Regions from separate parts of the Streptomyces sp. NPDC027663 genome, predicted to be linked through region 3. Evidence: riboswitches for the same ligand, from Rfam matches in the RefSeq annotation. Region 3 holds a riboswitch; each other region holds the start of a gene.

Region 1 (5,917 bases), on a different contig from region 3:
ATGGCCGGCGACCCGTCCTCGCCGTACGCGCGGCTGCCGAAGAAGGCCGGTATGCGCGTGGCGATCCGCCGCACTCTGCGGGTGGGCGCGAACTCGGGCACCCCGGTCGAAGACCTCGGCGTCACGCCCGACGAACTGCACCGGATGACGCGCGACGACCTGCTCAAGGACAATGCCGACCTGCTGGAGCGGGCAGGTCGGATCCTGGGAGGCCTGGCCCCGCACACCGTGTCCGTCACGGATGTCACCACCCAGAACGGATCCCTCAGGCTCAAGGTGAAGTCGACCAACATCGACCGGCTGGACGTCTATGTCGACCAGCGTCCGCGCGCGTCGGTCGACGTGGCGGACGGCCAGGTCGAGGTGACGGTGCCCGGTGGCGCCGCGGCACGGTCGGCCCGGGTCGAGGGATTCGCGAGCGGCCGTCTCGTGGCCAGCCGGACCGAGCAGTTCCAGTAGGTCACGGCACGACGTCGGCCCCTGGAGGGGGCCGTTCGGCCTCTGGAGGGGGAGGCGGAGACAACGCCCGCCCCGGTCACGGCGACCGGGGCGGGCGAGCCCTGTGTCAGACGTCCTTCTGTGTCGGACTGTGCCGGACGCGTTCTGTCAGGCGTGTTCCGGTGCCAGGCGTGCGCCCGCGCTACAGCTCCGCACGGACCGTGCGAGCCGCTGCGACCAGGTTCTCGAGGGACGCACGGGTCTCGGACCAGCCGCGGGTCTTCAGGCCGCAGTCGGGATTGACCCACAGACGTTCAGCGGGGATCGCCTGCAGACCGGTGCGCAGCAGGCCGGCCACCTCCTCCGGGCTGGGCACACGCGGCGAGTGGATGTCGTGGACACCGGGCCCCGCCTCGCGCGGGTAGCCGTGGCCGGCGAGTTCACGTGCGATCTGCATGTGGGAGCGGGCCGCCTCCAGGCTGATGACATCGGCGTCGAGATCGCCGATGGCCTGGACGATGTCGCCGAACTCGGCGTAGCACATGTGGGTGTGGATCTGGGTGTCCGGCCGGACGCCGCTCGTGGTCAGCCGGAACGCCTCGGTGGCCCACTCCAGATAGGCGGGGCGGTCGGCGGCGCGCAGCGGCAGGGTCTCGCGCAGGGCGGGCTCGTCGACCTGGATCACCGAAGTGCCCGCGGCCTCCAGGTCGCCGACCTCGTCGCGCAGGGCGAGGGCCACCTGGCGGGCGGTCTCGGCGAGCGGCTGGTCGTCACGGACGAAGGACCAGGCGAGCATGGTGACCGGCCCGGTGAGCATGCCCTTGACCGGCCGACCGGTGAGGGACTGGGCGTACGTCGTCCAGCGCACCGTCATCGGCTCCGGGCGGGAGATGTCCCCGGCGAGGATCGGCGGGCGGACGTAACGGGTGCCGTACGACTGGACCCAGCCGTGCTGGGTGGCCAGGTAGCCGGTGAGCTGTTCGGCGAAGTACTGGACCATGTCGTTGCGTTCGGGCTCGCCGTGCACCAGCACGTCCAGCCCGGCCTTCTCCTGGAAGCCGACCACCTCCCGGATCTCGGCCTTGATCCGCTCCTCGTAATCGGCCGGGGTGATCCGGCCCGCACGCAGTCCGGCCCGGGCCGTGCGCAGTTCACCGGTCTGCGGGAAGGAGCCGATGGTCGTGGTCGGCAGCAGCGGCAGTCCGAGGTGTGCGCGCTGGGCGGCCGCGCGTTCGGCGTACGGCTGGGCGCGGCGGGCGTCGGCCGCGGTGACGGCGGCGGTGCGGGCGCGGACGGCCGGGGTGTGGGTGATCGGCGAGCCCGCGCGGGAGGCCAGGTCGGCGCGGTTCGCGGCGAGTTCGGCGGTGATCGCGCCGGTGCCCCGGGCGAGCCCCTTGGCGAGGGTGACGATCTCCCGGGTCTTCTGCTTCGCGAAGGCCAGCCAGCGCAGGATCTGCGGGTCGATGTCATGTTCCGCGGCGGCGTCGAGCGGCACGTGCAGCAGCGAGCAGGAGGCGGCCACGTCCACCCGGTCCGCGAGTCCCAGCAGGGTGCCGAGTGTGGCGAGCGACTCCTCCAGGTCGTCGACCCAGATGTTGCGGCCGTTGACGACACCGGCGACCAGGCGCTTGCCGGGCAGGCCGCCCACGGCGGCGAGGTCGTCGAGCTGGGCTGCCGCCGCCCCGGTGAAGTCCAGGGCGAGCCCCTCGACCGGTGCCTTGGCCAGCACGGGCAGGGCGTCGCCGAGCCGGTCGAAGTAGGAGGCGACCAGCAGCTTGGGCCGGTCGGTGAGGGCGCCGAGCTCGCGGTAGGCGCGGGCGGCGGCGTTCAGTTCGGCCGGGGTGCGGTCCTGGACCAGGGCGGGCTCGTCGAGCTGCACCCACTCGGCGCCGGCCGCGCGCAGGTCGGCGAGGATCTCGGCGTAGACCGGCAGCAGCCGGTCGAGCAGGGTGAGCGGGATGAAGCCGGCGTCCGCGCCGGGGGCGGCCTTGGCGAGCAGCAGGTAGGTGACGGGGCCGACGAGGACCGGGCGTGCGGTCAGGCCCAGGGCGAGGGCCTCCTTCAGCTCCGAGACCTGCTTGTGCGAGTCGGCCGAGAACACCGTGTCCGGGCTCAGTTCCGGCACGAGGTAGTGGTAGTTGGTGTCGAACCACTTCGTCATCTCCAGCGGCGCCACGTCGTCGGTGCCGCGGGCCATGGCGAAGTACCCGTCCAGCGCGTCCGTCTCGACGGCGGCCCGGTGGCGTGCGGGGAGCGCGCCGACCATGACGGTGGTGTCGAGGACGTGGTCGTAGTACGAGAAGTCACCGGTGGGCACCTCGTGGATGCCTGCCTCGGCGAGCTGCCGCCAGGTGGCGCGGCGCAGTTCGGCCGCGGTGGCGCGCAGGGCGTCCGCGCTGACGCGGCCCGCCCAGTAACCCTCGACGGCCTTCTTCAGTTCCCGGTGCCGGCCCTGGCGGGGGTAGCCGTACACGGTCGCCCGTGCTGCCGCAGCTGCGGACTTGCTGGTCACGGAGATCTCCTTCGCGAGATGAATCCCTGAGATCCCGGGGACGGGGCGAGAGCGCGAAGGGGTGACGAACCGGGCGGACACGACCCCGCGCGCCGAGGCACGGTCGTCCGCCTGGTCTGTACTCCCCCCGGACATGGTCCGGAGGTGCCCCCAACCGCCCTCGAGGTCACCGGGATGTCCGCGCACGAGTGGCTCGCACGCGGGCAGTTGGCAGGTCTTCGGACTCGCGGGCGCGTCTCTGTCGTACGAGACTCCTACTGGCCGTCGCTTCCCAGGCCCTCCGTGGGCCCAGTGCGTATGACGGCGGTCGTTCCCGCTCACCGCTGCGGGGCAGTCCCGGATTTCCACCGGGTTCCCTCTTGCGACGCATCCCGCCTGGCGGACGGGGCGAACCAGCTGCACCGGCCAGCCTACGGGTCCCGCCCGAGTTGCGGTGGGTGATGTCCGCCATACGGTAGGTGAGTTGAGACATGCGGCCGGCAGGTGTCGAACAGGCCGGCGGCGGGAAGCGCCGCACGCTTCCCTCCCCTACGCCTGTGAGCGGCTGCCGGATTCCCCTGCCTCGAGCGTTCGTCGGAGCCGTGGGGGAGTGGCGTAGAGGGGGCCCCGAGCTGCATCACTCGCCAGGGGCCGAGGTGTTGGCGCCCGCACGAGGAGCCGAGCTGGTCAACCGGGGTGCCCGTCCGTCCCCCGGCGGGGCCGGGTGGAACCTGAGCCCGAGCTGGAGAACCGGCGTGCGCATCCGTCTCGAAGGGGCCGGGTGGAACCTGAACCCGAGCTGGTCAACCGGCGTGTGTGTCCTCCCCGGGGTGGGGAAGCAACCTGACCGCGCGGAGAGCGGCCACCAGTTCGGCGGTGTCGCCGGGGGCCTGGAGCGAATGGCCGGTCAGGTCCTCCAGGCGGCGGAGACGGTAGCGGACGGTGTTGGGGTGGCAGTGCAGGGCCTGGGCCGTCGCGGTGGCGTTGCCGGCAGCCTCGACCCAGCTCTGGAAGGTGTCGAGCAGTACGGCCCGGGTGTCCGGGCCGAGCGCCAGGACCGGGCCCATGACACTGCGGGCGATGTCGGCGGCGGCTTCCGGCGCGGCGGCCATGACGAGGGTGAGCGGGTCGTCCTGGAAGCGGACGACGTGGGGGGCCGTTCCCGAGGGCGGGCTGTTCAGGGCCAGCCGGGCGTGGCGCAGCGCCTGGCCGGTGCCGTCGAGGGACGCGAAGGCCGGGCTCACCCCCACCCGGGCGGTGGCCAGGCGTCGTAGTACCGCCATCGTCAGGTCGACGGCGTCCGGACGGAGCAGGCAGACGATCCCGATGCGCAGATCGGGCCGCAGCGCCCAGGCCGATGGGATGCCGTGCGCGGTCAGCTGGGCCTCGACGTCACCGAGGGGTTCCTGGCCGAGGGCGGTGGCCTCCGCGGCGACCGCGACGAACGGGCCCTTCCTCGGCAGGCCCAGACTCTGGGCCACCTCCCACTGCGTGCCGCGGTCGGTGATCCGGCCGGTGAGCAGCGCCTCCGTCAGGGCGGAGCGCTCACGCTCCTGGCTACGGACGAGTTCGGCGGCCGCCCTGCGGTAGGCGGAGGTCAGCGCGTCGCTGTACTCGTCGGCGAGCTGCCAGGCGTCGGCCGCAGCCGGCACCAGTACGGACGGATCGACGGCGAGCCGGCCGGCCTCGTCGGCCAGGACCGCCCACACTTCGGCGAACCCGAGCCGGTAGGCGCGCAGGACGTCGGGCAGCGGACCGCCCTGGATCGCGCGCAGCCGTCCGGTCCTGCTGGGCTCGGTGAGGTCGGGTGCGCTGCCCCGGGCGAACTGGGCGAGCATGCTGTCGATGTTGCGCCGCAGCGACGCCCGCAGCTCCTCCTCCGGCACGGTGCCCGAGGGGCCGTAGATGTCGATCTCCTCGCGGATGCGGCGGGCGGCCCGCTCGACCAGCTCGGACAGATGCGGGCGCAGGGACTGTGCAACGGCGGCGATTTCAGGGACGGGCGGTCGACGTGGCACGAGGCCAGCCTAGGTGAGCGCGGTTGTCGCCGACCACAAGTCAGGGCTGTGATGAACGGGGCATCGGCGACGGAGTTTGTCGGCGGGACCAACACATCCGGTGTCATCTTGTCCGCCGGTCCATTGGTCGCGGCTTCTACGACCGCCACTCTGTACCGGGCACTGGGCAATTGACGGGGTTGTCACCTGGAGGACACATGCCGAACATCGCGAAGAACCTGTCGGAGACGGCACTGCTTCACCCCCGTCGTCCCGCCCTCCGGTTCGGCGCCGGAGTGATGACGTACGCGGAGCTGGACGCGGCAGCCTCCCGCGTCGCCGGAATGCTCCGGGCGGAGGGGCTGGCGGCCGGTGACCGGGTGGGCGTCATGCTGCCGAACGTTCCGGCGTTCGTCGCGCTCTACTACGGCATCCTGCGCGCCGGCGGAGTCGTCGTCCCGATGAACCCGCTGCTCAAGGCCCGCGAGATCGAGCACTGTCTGGTCGACTCGGGTGCGAGCCGCCTGTTCGTGCACGAGGCCGGCGCGGAGGAGGCGGCGAAGGGCGCCGGTGTGACGGGAGCACTGGTGACTCCGGTCGACCCGGTGCTGACACAGGTGGACGAGCAGGCGCCGGCCGGTGCGACGGCGCCGCGCGGTGACGGCGATCTCGCCGTGATCCTCTACACCTCCGGTACGACCGGCAAACCGAAGGGCGCCGCGCTGACCCACGGCAACCTCGGCCGGAACACCGAGGTCGTGTCGGAGCGGGTGATCCAGGTCGGGCCCGAGGACGTGGTGATGGGCTGTCTGCCGCTCTTTCACGCCTTCGGCCAGACCTGCGGCATGAACGCGGCGGTCCGCAAGGGCGCCTGCCTGGTGCTGGTGCCCCGCTTCGAGCCGGCCGGAGTGCTGGCCCTGCTGGACGAGTTGGGCGTGACGGTCTTCGAGGGCGTGCCCACCATGTACAACGCGCTGCTGCACCAGGCTCC
Region 2 (5,917 bases), on a different contig from region 3:
GTACAAGTTCGTGGCACGGCTGAAGCGGCCCGCGGAGTAGCAGCCGGGCTCCTGGAAGCCGGGCTCGTTCGCCGAATCGGTAGACCGATATGCGGACGAGGTCTTCCTCTGGCGCGACACCGTCACCTAGATTGCCTGCGCATTACACAGGTGATCAGCGAGGGGACGGAGCCGTGGCATGTCCGAAACGCCTGAAGTGAGGCCACCGGTGGTGACACCGGTCCGGGTGATCATCGCCCTGTGTCTCGTCGCGCCCTTCGTGGCGATGCTGTGGGTCGGCTCGTACGCCAAGACGGACCCCGCGTTCATCGGGATCCCGTTCTTCTACTGGTACCAGATGCTCTGGGTGCTGATCTCGACCGCGCTCACGGTTTTCGCGTACCAGCTGTGGCAGCGTGACCAGCGCGCCCGCAGGGCCGCCGGCCGGGACGAGGAGGCGGCGAAGTGAAGGACGTCAACGGCGTCGCGCTCGGCGTCTTCATCTTCTTCTTCCTGGCCGTCACGGTCATGGGTTTCCTGGCCGCGCGCTGGCGCAGGGCCGAGAACGACCAGTCCCTGGACGAATGGGGCCTGGGCGGACGGTCGTTCGGCACCTGGATCACCTGGTTCCTGCTCGGCGGTGACCTGTACACGGCCTACACGTTCGTCGCCGTACCGGCGGCGATCTACGCGGCGGGCGCGGCGGGCTTCTTCGCGGTGCCGTACACGATCCTGGTGTACCCGCTGATCTTCACCTTCCTGCCCCGCCTGTGGTCGGTCTCGCACCGCCACGGGTACGTGACCACCTCCGACTTCGTGCGCGGACGGTTCGGCTCGAAGGGCCTGTCGCTCGCCGTCGCGGTGACCGGCATCCTGGCGACGATGCCGTACATCGCGCTGCAGCTGGTGGGCATCCAGGCGGTGCTGGACGTGATGGGCGTCGGCGGCGGCGAGAACACCAACTGGTTCGTGAAGGACCTGCCGCTGCTCATCGCCTTCGGTGTGCTGGCCGCCTACACCTACTCCTCCGGCCTGCGGGCGCCCGCGCTGATCGCGTTCGTCAAGGACACGCTGATCTACATCGTCATCGCGGTGGCGATCATCTACATCCCGATCAAGCTGGGCGGGTTCGACGACATCTTCGCCAAGGCGGGCGAGGCGTTCAGCCAGATCAACCCGGTCACCGAGGCTCCGCGCGGTGCGCTGGCCCCGGCGGACAAGGGCCAGTGGACGTACGCAACGCTGGCACTGGGCTCCGCGCTGGCCCTGTTCATGTACCCGCACTCGATCACCGCGACGCTGTCGTCCAAGAGCCGTGACGTGATCCGCCGCAACACCACGATCCTGCCGCTGTACTCGCTGATGCTGGGCCTGCTGGCCCTGCTGGGCTTCATGGCGATCGCGGCCGGGGTGAAGGTCACCAACGGACAGCTGGCGATCCCGCAGCTGTTCGAGGACATGTTCCCGGACTGGTTCGCGGGCGTCGCCTTCGCGGCGATCGGCATCGGCGCGCTCGTCCCGGCGGCGATCATGTCCATCGCGGCGGCGAACCTCTTCACCCGCAACATCTACAAGGACTTCATCAAGCCGGACGCCACGCCCGAGCAGGAGACCAAGGTCTCCAAGCTCGTGTCGCTGCTGGTGAAGGTCGGCGCCCTGGTCTTCGTCCTGACCATGGACAAGACGGTCGCCATCAACTTCCAGCTGCTGGGCGGCATCTGGATCCTGCAGACCTTCCCGGCCCTGGTCGGCGGCCTGTTCACCCGCTGGTTCCACCGCTGGGCACTGCTGGCCGGCTGGGCGGTCGGCATGGTGTACGGGACGGTGGCCGCGTACGGGATCGCCTCGCCGACGCAGAAGCACTTCGGCGGCAACGCCAAGGAGATCCCGGGCATCGGCGAGATCGGCTACATCGGCCTGACGGCGTTCGTGCTGAACGTCCTGGTGACCGTGGTCCTGACCTTCGTCCTGAAGGCCGTGAAGGCCCCCGAGGGCATCGACGAGACGCGGCCCGAGGACTACACGGCGGACGCGGGCGACCCGGGCGTCCAGGTGGAGCTGCCGCCGGCCACGGCGGGCGCCGGCCACTAGGAGCGCACCCAGAACCCGCAGCGGGCCGCCGTGAAGCACGTGCTACGGCGGCCCGCTCGCTTGCACACTCACAGCATGGACATCCTCATCCGCGCCGCCGAGCCCGCCGAGTACGACGCCCTGGGAGAGATCACCGCCCAGGCCTACCTCCAGGACGGTCTCCTCGACTTCGGCGAGAGCGACCGCTACCTGGGCGAGCTGCGGGACGTGGCCAAGCGGGCGTCCGCGGCCGACGTGCTCGTGGCCACGCGCGACGGCAGCCTGCTCGGCGGTGTCACCTTCGTCCCCTCCGGCGGCCCCATGGCCGACATCGCCCGCCCCTCGGAGGCCGAGATCCGTATGCTCGCGGTCGCCCGTGCGGGCCGCGGCCAGGGCGCCGGCGAGGCGCTCGTGCGGGCCTGCATCGAGCGGGCACGGGCCACGCAGGGCTGTACGGCCGTCGTCCTGTCGACCCAGCGCACCATGCGCGCCGCCCACCGCATCTACGAACGCCTGGGCTTCGTGCGCGTCCCGGAACGGGACTGGAACCCGATCCCGGACATCGACGACATCACTCTCCTCACCTACGAGTTGACGCTCTGAGACCGGCACGACACAACATCTGGGGGTGCCACGGCAGCCCGGCACTAGATGTATGCTCGTCCTCGCTGTCGCCGCAGGGGAATCCGGTGCGAATCCGGAACTGTCCCGCAACGGTGTACTTGCGTGTATCCGCACGCCTGTTCAGTCCGAGGACCTGCCCACAGCGTGCGCCCGGCCGTCCGGTCCGGGTGCCTTGAGACGTCCGGGCCTCGTGGAGTGGGCCGGTGGACGCGACGCCGTGCGCGCTCGTGGCTGCCCCCTGCCCTCCGCCAGGCCCAAGTGCCGAGCGAGGGAGAGCCCCACGTGACCATCGCGCCAGCCGACCCGGCTTCAGTCCGCGAGCCGGAGACCGACGGTCCCGGTGCCGCGCTGCTGCGGACCCTGACCGAGCTGACCGCCGACCTGCCCGATGCCGACTCCGGCCGGGTCGCCGCCGCCGCACTGCGCGGCCGGTCCGCCCGGGCCGACGAGGCGGAGCTGCGGGAGCTGGCGACGGAGGCCGCCGCCGGCCTCATCTCCGAGGACCCCGCCTACTCGAAGCTGGCCGCCCGGCTGCTGACCCTCACGATCCGGGACGAGGCCGCCTCGCAGGGCGTGACGTCCTTCACCGAGTCCGTCGCGGTCGGGCACCGCGAGGGCCTCGTCGCCGACCGCACCGCGGAGTTCGTGCGGCTGCACGCCGAGCGGCTCGACGCGCTGATCGACCGCACGGCCGACGACCGGTTCGGCTATTTCGGCCTGCGCACGCTGCACAGCCGCTACCTGCTGCGTCACCCGATCACCCGCAAGGTCGTCGAGACGCCCCAGCACTTCATGCTGCGCGTGGCGAGCGGTCTGGCCGAGGACGACTCGACCCGCTCCGTGGACGAAGTCGCGTCCCTGTACGGCCTGATGAGCCGCCTGGACTACCTGCCCTCCTCCCCCACCCTGTTCAACTCGGGTACGCGCCACCCCCAGATGTCGTCCTGCTACCTGCTGGACTCCCCGCTGGACGAGCTGGACTCCATCTACGACCGCTACCACCAGGTGGCCCGGCTGTCGAAGCACGCCGGCGGCATCGGTCTGTCGTACTCCCGCATCCGCAGCCGCGGTTCGCTGATCCGCGGCACCAACGGGCACTCCAACGGCATCGTGCCGTTCCTGAAGACGCTCGACGCCTCGGTGGCCGCGGTGAATCAGGGCGGCCGGCGCAAGGGCGCGGCCGCCGTCTACCTGGAGACCTGGCACTCGGACATCGAGGAGTTCCTGGAGCTGCGGGACAACACCGGTGAGGACGCCCGCCGCACGCACAACCTGAACCTCGCGCACTGGATCCCGGACGAGTTCATGCGCCGGGTCGACGCCGACGGGCAGTGGTCGCTGTTCTCGCCGGCGGACGTGCCCGAGCTGGTGGACCTGTACGGCGAGGAGTTCGACGCCGCGTACCGCAAGGCGGAGGCGGCGGGCCTGGCGAAGAAGACGCTTGCGGCGCGTGAGCTGTACGGCCGCATGATGCGCACCCTCGCGCAGACCGGCAACGGCTGGATGACCTTCAAGGACGCCGCCAACCGCACGTCCAACCAGACGGCGCTCCCGGGCCGTGTCGTGCACTCCTCCAACCTGTGCACGGAGATCCTTGAGGTCACCGACGACGGCGAGACCGCGGTCTGCAACCTGGGCTCGGTGAACCTGGGCGCGTTCGTGGACACCGCGACCGGGGATCTCGACTGGGCGCGGCTGGACCGGACCGTGCGTACGGCCGTCGTCTTCCTCGACCGCGTGGTCGACATCAACTTCTACCCGACCGAGCAGGCGGCCCGGTCGAACGCCAAGTGGCGCCCCGTGGGCCTCGGCGCGATGGGCCTGCAGGACGTCTTCTTCAAACTGCGGCTGCCCTTCGACTCCGCGGAGGCGAAGCAGCTGTCCACCCGGATCGCCGAGCGCATCATGCTCGCCGCGTACGAGGCGTCCGTCGACCTCGCCGAGGCCAAGGGCCCGCTGCCGGCCTACGGGGAGACCCGTACCGCCCAGGGCATGCTGCACCCGGACCACTACGACGTCGAGCTGACCTGGCCGGAGCGCTGGGCCGCCCTGCGCGAGCGGATCGCGGCGACCGGCATGCGCAACTCGCTGCTGCTGGCGATCGCGCCGACGGCCACGATCGCCTCGATCGCGGGCGTGTACGAGTGCATCGAGCCGCAGGTCTCCAACCTGTTCAAGCGCGAGACCCTGTCCGGTGAGTTCCTGCAGGTCAACTCGTACCTGGTGCAGGAGCTCAAGGACATGGGCGTGTGGGACGCCCGCACCCGCGAGGCGCTGCGTGACTCGAACGGCTCGGTGCAGGACTTCGTCTGGATCCCCGAGGACGTCCGGCAGCTGTACCGCACGGCCTGGGAGATCCCGCAGCGCGGCCTGATCGACATGGCCGCCGCCCGCACCGCGTTCCTGGACCAGTCCCAGTCCCTGAACCTCTTCCTGGAGACGCCGACCATCGGCAAGCTCTCCTCGATGTACGCGTACGCCTGGAAGTCCGGGCTGAAGACGACGTACTACCTGCGCTCCCGCCCGGCGACGCGCATCGCCCGCGCCGCCCAGGCGCAGGCCACCATCCCCGTGCAGCAGGTCGCCGACCCCGACGCGGTCGCCTGCTCCCTTGAGAACCCCGAGTCCTGCGAGGCCTGCCAGTAATGTCCACCCGTCACGCCAACCTCCTCGACCCGGGCTTCGAGCTGACCCTGCGCCCGATGCGCTACCCCGACTTCTACGAGCGCTACCGGGACGCCATCAAGAACACCTGGACCGTCGAGGAGGTCGACCTCCACTCGGACGTCGCCGACCTCGCCAAGCTGACGCCCGAGGAGCAGCACCTCATCGGCCGGCTCGTGGCCTTCTTCGCGACGGGTGACTCGATCGTCGCGAACAACCTCGTGCTGACGCTGTACAAGCACATCAACTCGCCCGAGGCGCGGCTCTACCTGAGCCGGCAGCTGTTCGAGGAGGCCGTGCACGTCCAGTTCTATCTGACGCTGCTGGACACCTACCTGCCCGACCCGGAGGACCGCGCCGCCGCCTTCGACGCCGTGGAGAACATCCCCTCCATCCGGGAGAAGGCCGGGTTCTGCTTCAAGTGGATCAACGAGGTCGAGAAGATCGACCGGCTGGAATCGCGGGCCGACCGCCGCCGCTTCCTGCTCAACCTCATCTGCTTCGCGGCCTGCATCGAGGGGCTGTTCTTCTACGGCGCCTTCGCCTACGTGTACTGGTTCCGCAGCCGCGGTCTGCTGCA
Region 3 (5,917 bases):
AGGCCAACGACACCGTGCTGGACCACATCACGGTGATGGAGAAGACGGGTCTGGTCGACTTCGACCAGACCCTGTTCCAGCAGACGACCCCGCCGAAGCTCCCCAACTCCGACCTGACCCCGCCGCCCCCGGCGGCGGGCCAGCCGGAAGTGGTGCTCACGCCGCCGCCGACCGCCACCTCCACCCCGGTGGACATCAACGGCATCGCCGGCGGCGGGAACTCCGGGGCGGGGGCGGGAGCGGGCCCGAACCCGACGGGCGGCTAGCTAGGCCAGCCAGACGGTCGTGTCCGGTGGGAGGGTGCGCCCGTCGGGCAGCGGGGCGCTGCTCAGCAGGACCTCGCCCGGCGGCAGCGGCACCGGCCCGGCGCCGAGGTTGGTGACGCTCCGCCAGGCCTCGGTGCGGCGGAAGTCGAGCACGTCGGCGGACGCGTCCGGTGTCCAGGCCAGCGTCTCGTCCTCCAGCAGCTTGCGGCGCAGCCGCAGTGCCGTGCGGTACAGCTCCAGCGTGGAACCCTCGGTGCCGGCCTGTGCCTCCACGGCGTACCGGGCGAAGGACGCCGGCTGCGGCAGCCAGGCGGCGCCCGGCCCGAAGCCGTACGAGGGCCCGGTCACCGTCCACGGCAGCGGCACCCGGCAGCCGTCGCGGCCCTTGCGGACATGGCCGGTCTGCTCCCAGATCGGGTCCTGCAGCACCTCGAAGGGCAGATCGGCGACCTCGGGCAGGCCGAGTTCCTCGCCCTGGTAGAGATAGGCCGAGCCGGGGAGCGCCAGCATCAGCAGGGTCGCGGCCCGGGCCCGGCGCAGGCCGGCCGCCGTGTCGACCGCGGGTGCGGTGCCGCCGGACAGCAGCCAGGCGGCGGGGTCGGTGCCGGGCGGCAGCATGAGCCGGGAGGCGTGCCGGACGACGTCGTGGTTGGACAGCACCCAGGTCGCGGAGGCACCGACGGCACGGGCCGTGCCCAGTGAGCCGGTGATGACCTCGCGCAGCTCCGTCGCGTCCCAGGGGGCCTCCAGGTACTCGAAGTTGAAGGCCTGGCCGAGTTCGTCGGGGCGGGCGTACAGGGCGCGCCGGGCAGCCGGGACCCAGGCCTCGGCGACGGCGGTGCGCGGCGGGGTGTAGGAGTCGAAGATCTTGCGCCAGTCGCGGTAGATCTCGTGGACCTCGTCGCGGTCCCAGTACGGGTGGCTGCCCGGCACCACCTTCGGCAGGGCGTCCTCGCCGGTGGCGCCGATGCCGCCGACGTCCCGCAGCGGCTCGGTGAGGTCCTTGGCCAGGCCGTGGGCGACGTCGACGCGGAAGCCGTCCACGCCCCGGTCGGACCAGAAGCGCAGGGTGGTGCGGAAGTCGGCGCGGACCTCCTCGTCGTCCCAGTCGAGGTCGGGCTGTTCGGGGGCGAAGAGGTGCAGGTACCACTGGCCGTCGGGCACCCGCCGCCAGGCGCTGCCGCCGAACACCGACTGCCAGTCGGTGGGCGGGAGTTCGCCGTGCGCGCCCCGGCCCGGGCGGAAGACGTACCGGTTGCGGGCCGGGGAGCCGGGGCCGGCTCTCAGCGCCTCCTGGAACCAGGGGTGCAGATGTGAGGTGTGGTTGGGGACGATGTCCACGACGACCTTCAGGCCGAGCCGGTGCGCCTCGGCGACCAGGGCGTCGAAGTCGTCCAGGGTGCCGAGGCGCTCGTCGACCCCGCGCGGGTCGATGACGTCGTAGCCGCCGTCGGCGAGTTCGGAGGGGTAGAAGGGGCTCAGCCACACGGCGTCCACGCCGAGCGCGGCGAGGTGGTTCAGCCGCTGGGTGATGCCGCGGAGGTCACCGAGTCCGTCACCGTCGGCGTCGGCGAAGCTGCGGGGATAGACCTGGTAGATGACGGCCTGCCGCCACCAGTCGGGGTTCCTGGAGGAGAGGTCCGGCGGGAGGTCTGCCATGCGGGCTCCGTTCGGGCGGTACGAGGGTCGCTGTGCCGTCGGGTCGACAGTACAGAATCTGTCCACATTGCCCGGATAGGTAACCTTTCGAGGGCGGTCAGGCGGTGCAGTGCTCCAAGAGCCCTCGCATCTGCGCGTCCACCACCCGGTACCGCACCACGCGCCCCTCCTTCTCTCCCGCCACCACCCCGGCGGCGCGCAGCAGCCGCAGCGCCTGGGAGACGGCGGGGTCGTTCATGCCCGTGGCGATCGCGAGGTCGGAGACGGCCAGCGGACCGGTGCGGTGGAGGGCGAGCAGCAGCGCGAGCCGGTTGGCGTCGGCCAGCAGGGAGAAGCGGTCGGCCCAGGTGCGCAGTTGGCCCGCGTCGCCGATGGCGGCGATCGCCTCGCACACCCGGTGACCGTCGATGGTGCGGCGGTCGGCTCGGTCGGCAGGCACGAGATGCATGCCGACATCCTCCCAGGCCACTGTGTGATCTTGAATACCTGCGTGGGTGCGCAGCTATGCAGGAAAGCGCGCACCCCTCTACGGTGGGCGGGCCGTGGTGCTCGGGAAGTCGATGCAAGGTCGACGCGGCCCTCGCCACTGTGAACGGGGAGTTCCCGTCCCGTCCGGCACCGCCGGGCCACTGGTCGTACGACCGGGAAGGCAGGGACGGCGGACGTATGCACCCGTAAGCCAGGAGACCGGCCACGGCAGCTCACGAAGTGATCCACGAGGTGCTGGAGCGTGAACCCGTTGGCCGACGCTGCTTCTTTCCGCTGGCGACGCGAGGACACCGTCAAAACGGTGGGACTGATGGCGGTGATCGTCGCCCTGCACGTCGTCGCGTTCGGGATCCTCTTCCTGCTCGTCGCACCCGAGCGCTACCGGGTCGGCAACGAGGTCTTCGGCGTCGGGCTCGGCGTCACCGCCTACACGCTCGGCATGCGGCACGCCTTCGACGCCGACCACATCGCGGCGATCGACAACACGACCCGGAAGCTGATGGCCGATGGCAAGCGGCCGGTGTCGGTGGGCTTCTGGTTCGCGCTCGGCCACTCCAGTGTGGTGGTGCTGCTGGCGCTGCTGATCGCGGGCGGGACCTCCCTCGCCGGGAAGATCACGAACGAGGGTTCCGCCACCCACCAGGTGCTCGGCTTCCTCGGTACGACGATCTCCGGCACGTTCCTCTATCTCATCGCCGCCCTGAACCTGGTCGCCCTGGTGGGCATCCTCAAGGTCTTCCGGGCGATGCGCGCGGGCTCGTTCGACGAGAAGGAGCTGGAACAGCACCTGGACTCACGCGGTTTCATGAACCGTGTCCTCGGCCGCCTCACCAAGTCCGTGTCCCGGCCGGGCCAGATGTACCCGCTGGGCTTCCTGTTCGGCCTCGGTTTCGACACGGCCACCGAGGTCACGCTGATGGTGATGGCGGGCTCGGGGGCGGCGGCGGGCCTCCCCTGGTACGCGGTCCTCTGCCTGCCGCTCCTCTTCGCCGCCGGGATGAGCCTGTTCGACACCCTCGACGGCACGTTCATGAACTTCGCCTACCAGTGGGCGTTCTCCAACCCGGTCCGCAAGGTCTTCTACAACCTCGCCATCACCGGCCTGTCCATCGCGGTGGCCTTCTTCATCGGCACGATCGAGCTGGTCGGCGTCCTGCACGAGAAGTTCGGCCTGCACGACGACGTCACCGGCTGGATCGCCGGCCTCGACCTGGACAACGTCGGCTACCTCATCGTCGGCCTGTTCGTGCTGGTGTGGGCGGTGGCACTGGCGTACTGGCGCTTCGCCAGGGTGGAGGAACGCTGGACGGCCCGCCCGGCCGACACCCGCTGAGCGGCAGCTCCCGCCGCAGGTGCCGCCCCTCGCCGGGGGCGCAGGCCGCACCGGCTCACCGGGCGGGCCGGTCCACCGTCTCCAGGTACAGCTTCACGTAGCGGTCCACGTCGACCTCCAGCGCCACGTCCACCAGGGCGTGTTCGCGGCGGCCCTCGTGGATCTCGGACTCGCCGGGGCGGGGGCGGCGGTCGACGACGGTCTGGCCGCGGGACGGGCCGGGGGCCAGGGAGACCTCGACCGGCAGCAGCCGGGTGGTGATGCCCTGCGGGTCGGCGACCGCGCAGACCGCGCCCGCGTCGCCGAGGCCGCCCGCCTCCTCCGCCTCCGGCGGGCCGCCCTGCGAGGTCGGCCGGTGGGCGAGGAGTTCGCCGGCCAGGCGGGTGCCGGGCTCGCCGCTCGCGCGCAGCCGGTGCACCTCCGGGCCCGGGACGACGACCTGCTGGAAGACGTCCAGGCCGTACATCGTGATCGGCACCCCGGCCGTGAGCAGGATCGCCGCGGCCTCCGGGTCGTGCCACACGTTGAACTCCGCGACCGGCGTGGCGTTGCCGACGGCCACCGCCCCGCCCATGAACACGATCCGCTCGATGTTCCGGGTCACCTCGGGGTGGGTGCGCAGCAGCAGGGCGATGTTGGTGAGGGGCGCGGTCGGGATCAGGGTCACCGGGCGCGGGGAGGCGAGGATCTCCCGGTGCAGGAGAGTGACGGCGTCGACGGCCGCCGGCGCCCGGGTGGGCGCCGGCAGGCCCAGGTCGCCCATCCCGTCCGTGCCGTGCACGTGCCGGGCCGAGCGGGCCGGCTCCAGCAGCGGGCGCTCCGCTCCCCGCGCCACCGGGATGTCGGGGGCGCCCGCCTGCTCCAGCACGGTCAAGGTGTTGCGGACCACCCCGTCGACGTCGGTGTTCCCGGCCACGCAGGTCACCGCCCGCAGGTCCAGTCCCGGATGGCGTACGGCGAGCAGCAGGGCCAGGGCGTCGTCGACGCCGGTGTCGCAGTCGATGATCACGGGGATGGGCTGACCGTTCACGGCGGACTCCTTCCGTCGTGCCGACCTTAGATCAGTCCCAGAGCGCGGTGCCGCGCGCCGACACCCGTTCGGTGATCCGCCGCAGCAGGCCGGGCACCGGCAGCGCACCGGGGCGCCGGCCGTCCCGCAGCCGTACGGCGGCCAGTCCGGCCTCCGCCTCCCGCGCCCCGATGACCGCCTGGTACGGCACCAGGCGCGCCGCGCGGATCCTGGCGCCCAGGGTGCCCTCGCCCGGACCGGCGAGTTCCGCGCGCAGGCCGAGCGCGGTCGCCTCCCGGACCACCGCCGCCGCCCGCCCGGCCTGCTCCTCGGCCACCGGCAGCACGACCAGCTGCACGGGTGCCAGCCAGGCCGGGAACGCGCCGGCATGCGCCTCGACGAGGTGGGCGACGGCCCGCTCGACGCTGCCGATGATGCTGCGGTGCACCATCACCGGCCGGTGCTTCGCGCCGTCGGCGCCGATGTAGTGCAGGTCGAAGCGGGCGGGCTGGTGGAAGTCGATCTGCACGGTGGACAGGGTGGACTCCCGGCCCGCCGGATCGGCGATCTGCACGTCGATCTTCGGGCCGTAGAACGCGGCCTCGCCCCCGGCCTCCTCGTACGCCGCACCGGACGCGTCCAGGACTTCCCTGAGCAGTCCGGTGGCCCGGCGCCACAGCTCCGGGTCGGCGACGTACTTGCCGCCGGCGCCGGGCAGCGAGAGCCGGTGGCGTACGGCCTCGATGCCGAGGTCGGCGTAGGCGCGGGCGATCAGCTCCAGCGCGGCGCGGGCCTCCTCGACGGCCTGGTCGAGGGTGCAGAAGATGTGCGCGTCGTTGAGCTGGATGGCGCGGACCCGGGTCAGGCCGCCGAGCACGCCGGACAGCTCGGCTCGGTACATGGTGCCCAGTTCGGCGATGCGCAGGGGCAGTTCGCGGTAGCTGTGGGAGCGGGAGCGGTAGACGAGGGCGTGGTGGGGGCAGAGGCTGGGCCGCAGCACCACCTCCTCGGTGCCGAGCTTCATCGGCGGGTACATGTCGTCGCTGTAGTGGTCCCAGTGCCCGGAGATCTCGTACAGCTCCCGTTTGCCGAGCGCGGGCGAGTACACGTGCCGGTAGCCGGCCCGGCGTTCGGCGTCCCGGATGTACTCCTCCAGGGTGT

What was found. A riboswitch is a leader RNA that binds a small molecule or an ion and turns the genes downstream of it on or off. The one in region 3 is predicted to bind cobalamin.
Region 1: another riboswitch for cobalamin. It lies ahead of metE (5-methyltetrahydropteroyltriglutamate--homocysteine S-methyltransferase); the one in region 3 lies ahead of nicT (Nickel transporter NicT).
Region 2: another riboswitch for cobalamin. It lies ahead of ACZ4SF_RS05795 (ribonucleoside-diphosphate reductase subunit alpha); the one in region 3 lies ahead of nicT (Nickel transporter NicT).

What each region holds. Positions count from the first base shown of each region.
Region 1 is NZ_JBVHSK010000009.1:305,259-311,175, reverse strand. It holds gene ACZ4SF_RS24565 (S41 family peptidase) at 1-459, shown strand, start outside; gene metE (5-methyltetrahydropteroyltriglutamate--homocysteine S-methyltransferase) at 641-2,950, opposite strand; cobalamin riboswitch at 3,143-3,362, opposite strand; gene ACZ4SF_RS24555 (PucR family transcriptional regulator) at 3,733-4,947, opposite strand; gene ACZ4SF_RS24550 (long-chain-fatty-acid--CoA ligase) at 5,145-5,917, shown strand, end outside.
Region 2 is NZ_JBVHSK010000002.1:202,227-208,143, forward strand. It holds gene ACZ4SF_RS05775 (GntR family transcriptional regulator) at 1-40, shown strand, start outside; gene ACZ4SF_RS05780 (DUF3311 domain-containing protein) at 179-448, shown strand; gene mctP (monocarboxylate uptake permease MctP) at 445-2,070, shown strand; gene ACZ4SF_RS05790 (GNAT family N-acetyltransferase) at 2,146-2,652, shown strand; cobalamin riboswitch at 2,705-2,828, shown strand; gene ACZ4SF_RS05795 (ribonucleoside-diphosphate reductase subunit alpha) at 2,956-5,319, shown strand; gene ACZ4SF_RS05800 (ribonucleotide-diphosphate reductase subunit beta) at 5,319-5,917, shown strand, end outside.
Region 3 is NZ_JBVHSK010000008.1:240,654-246,570, reverse strand. It holds gene ACZ4SF_RS22825 (DUF4142 domain-containing protein) at 1-266, shown strand, start outside; gene ACZ4SF_RS22820 (glycoside hydrolase family 13 protein) at 267-1,925, opposite strand; gene ACZ4SF_RS22815 (ArsR/SmtB family transcription factor) at 2,023-2,373, opposite strand; cobalamin riboswitch at 2,452-2,635, shown strand; gene nicT (Nickel transporter NicT) at 2,656-3,747, shown strand; gene ACZ4SF_RS22805 (nucleoside hydrolase) at 3,803-4,777, opposite strand; gene thrS (threonine--tRNA ligase) at 4,809-5,917, opposite strand, start outside.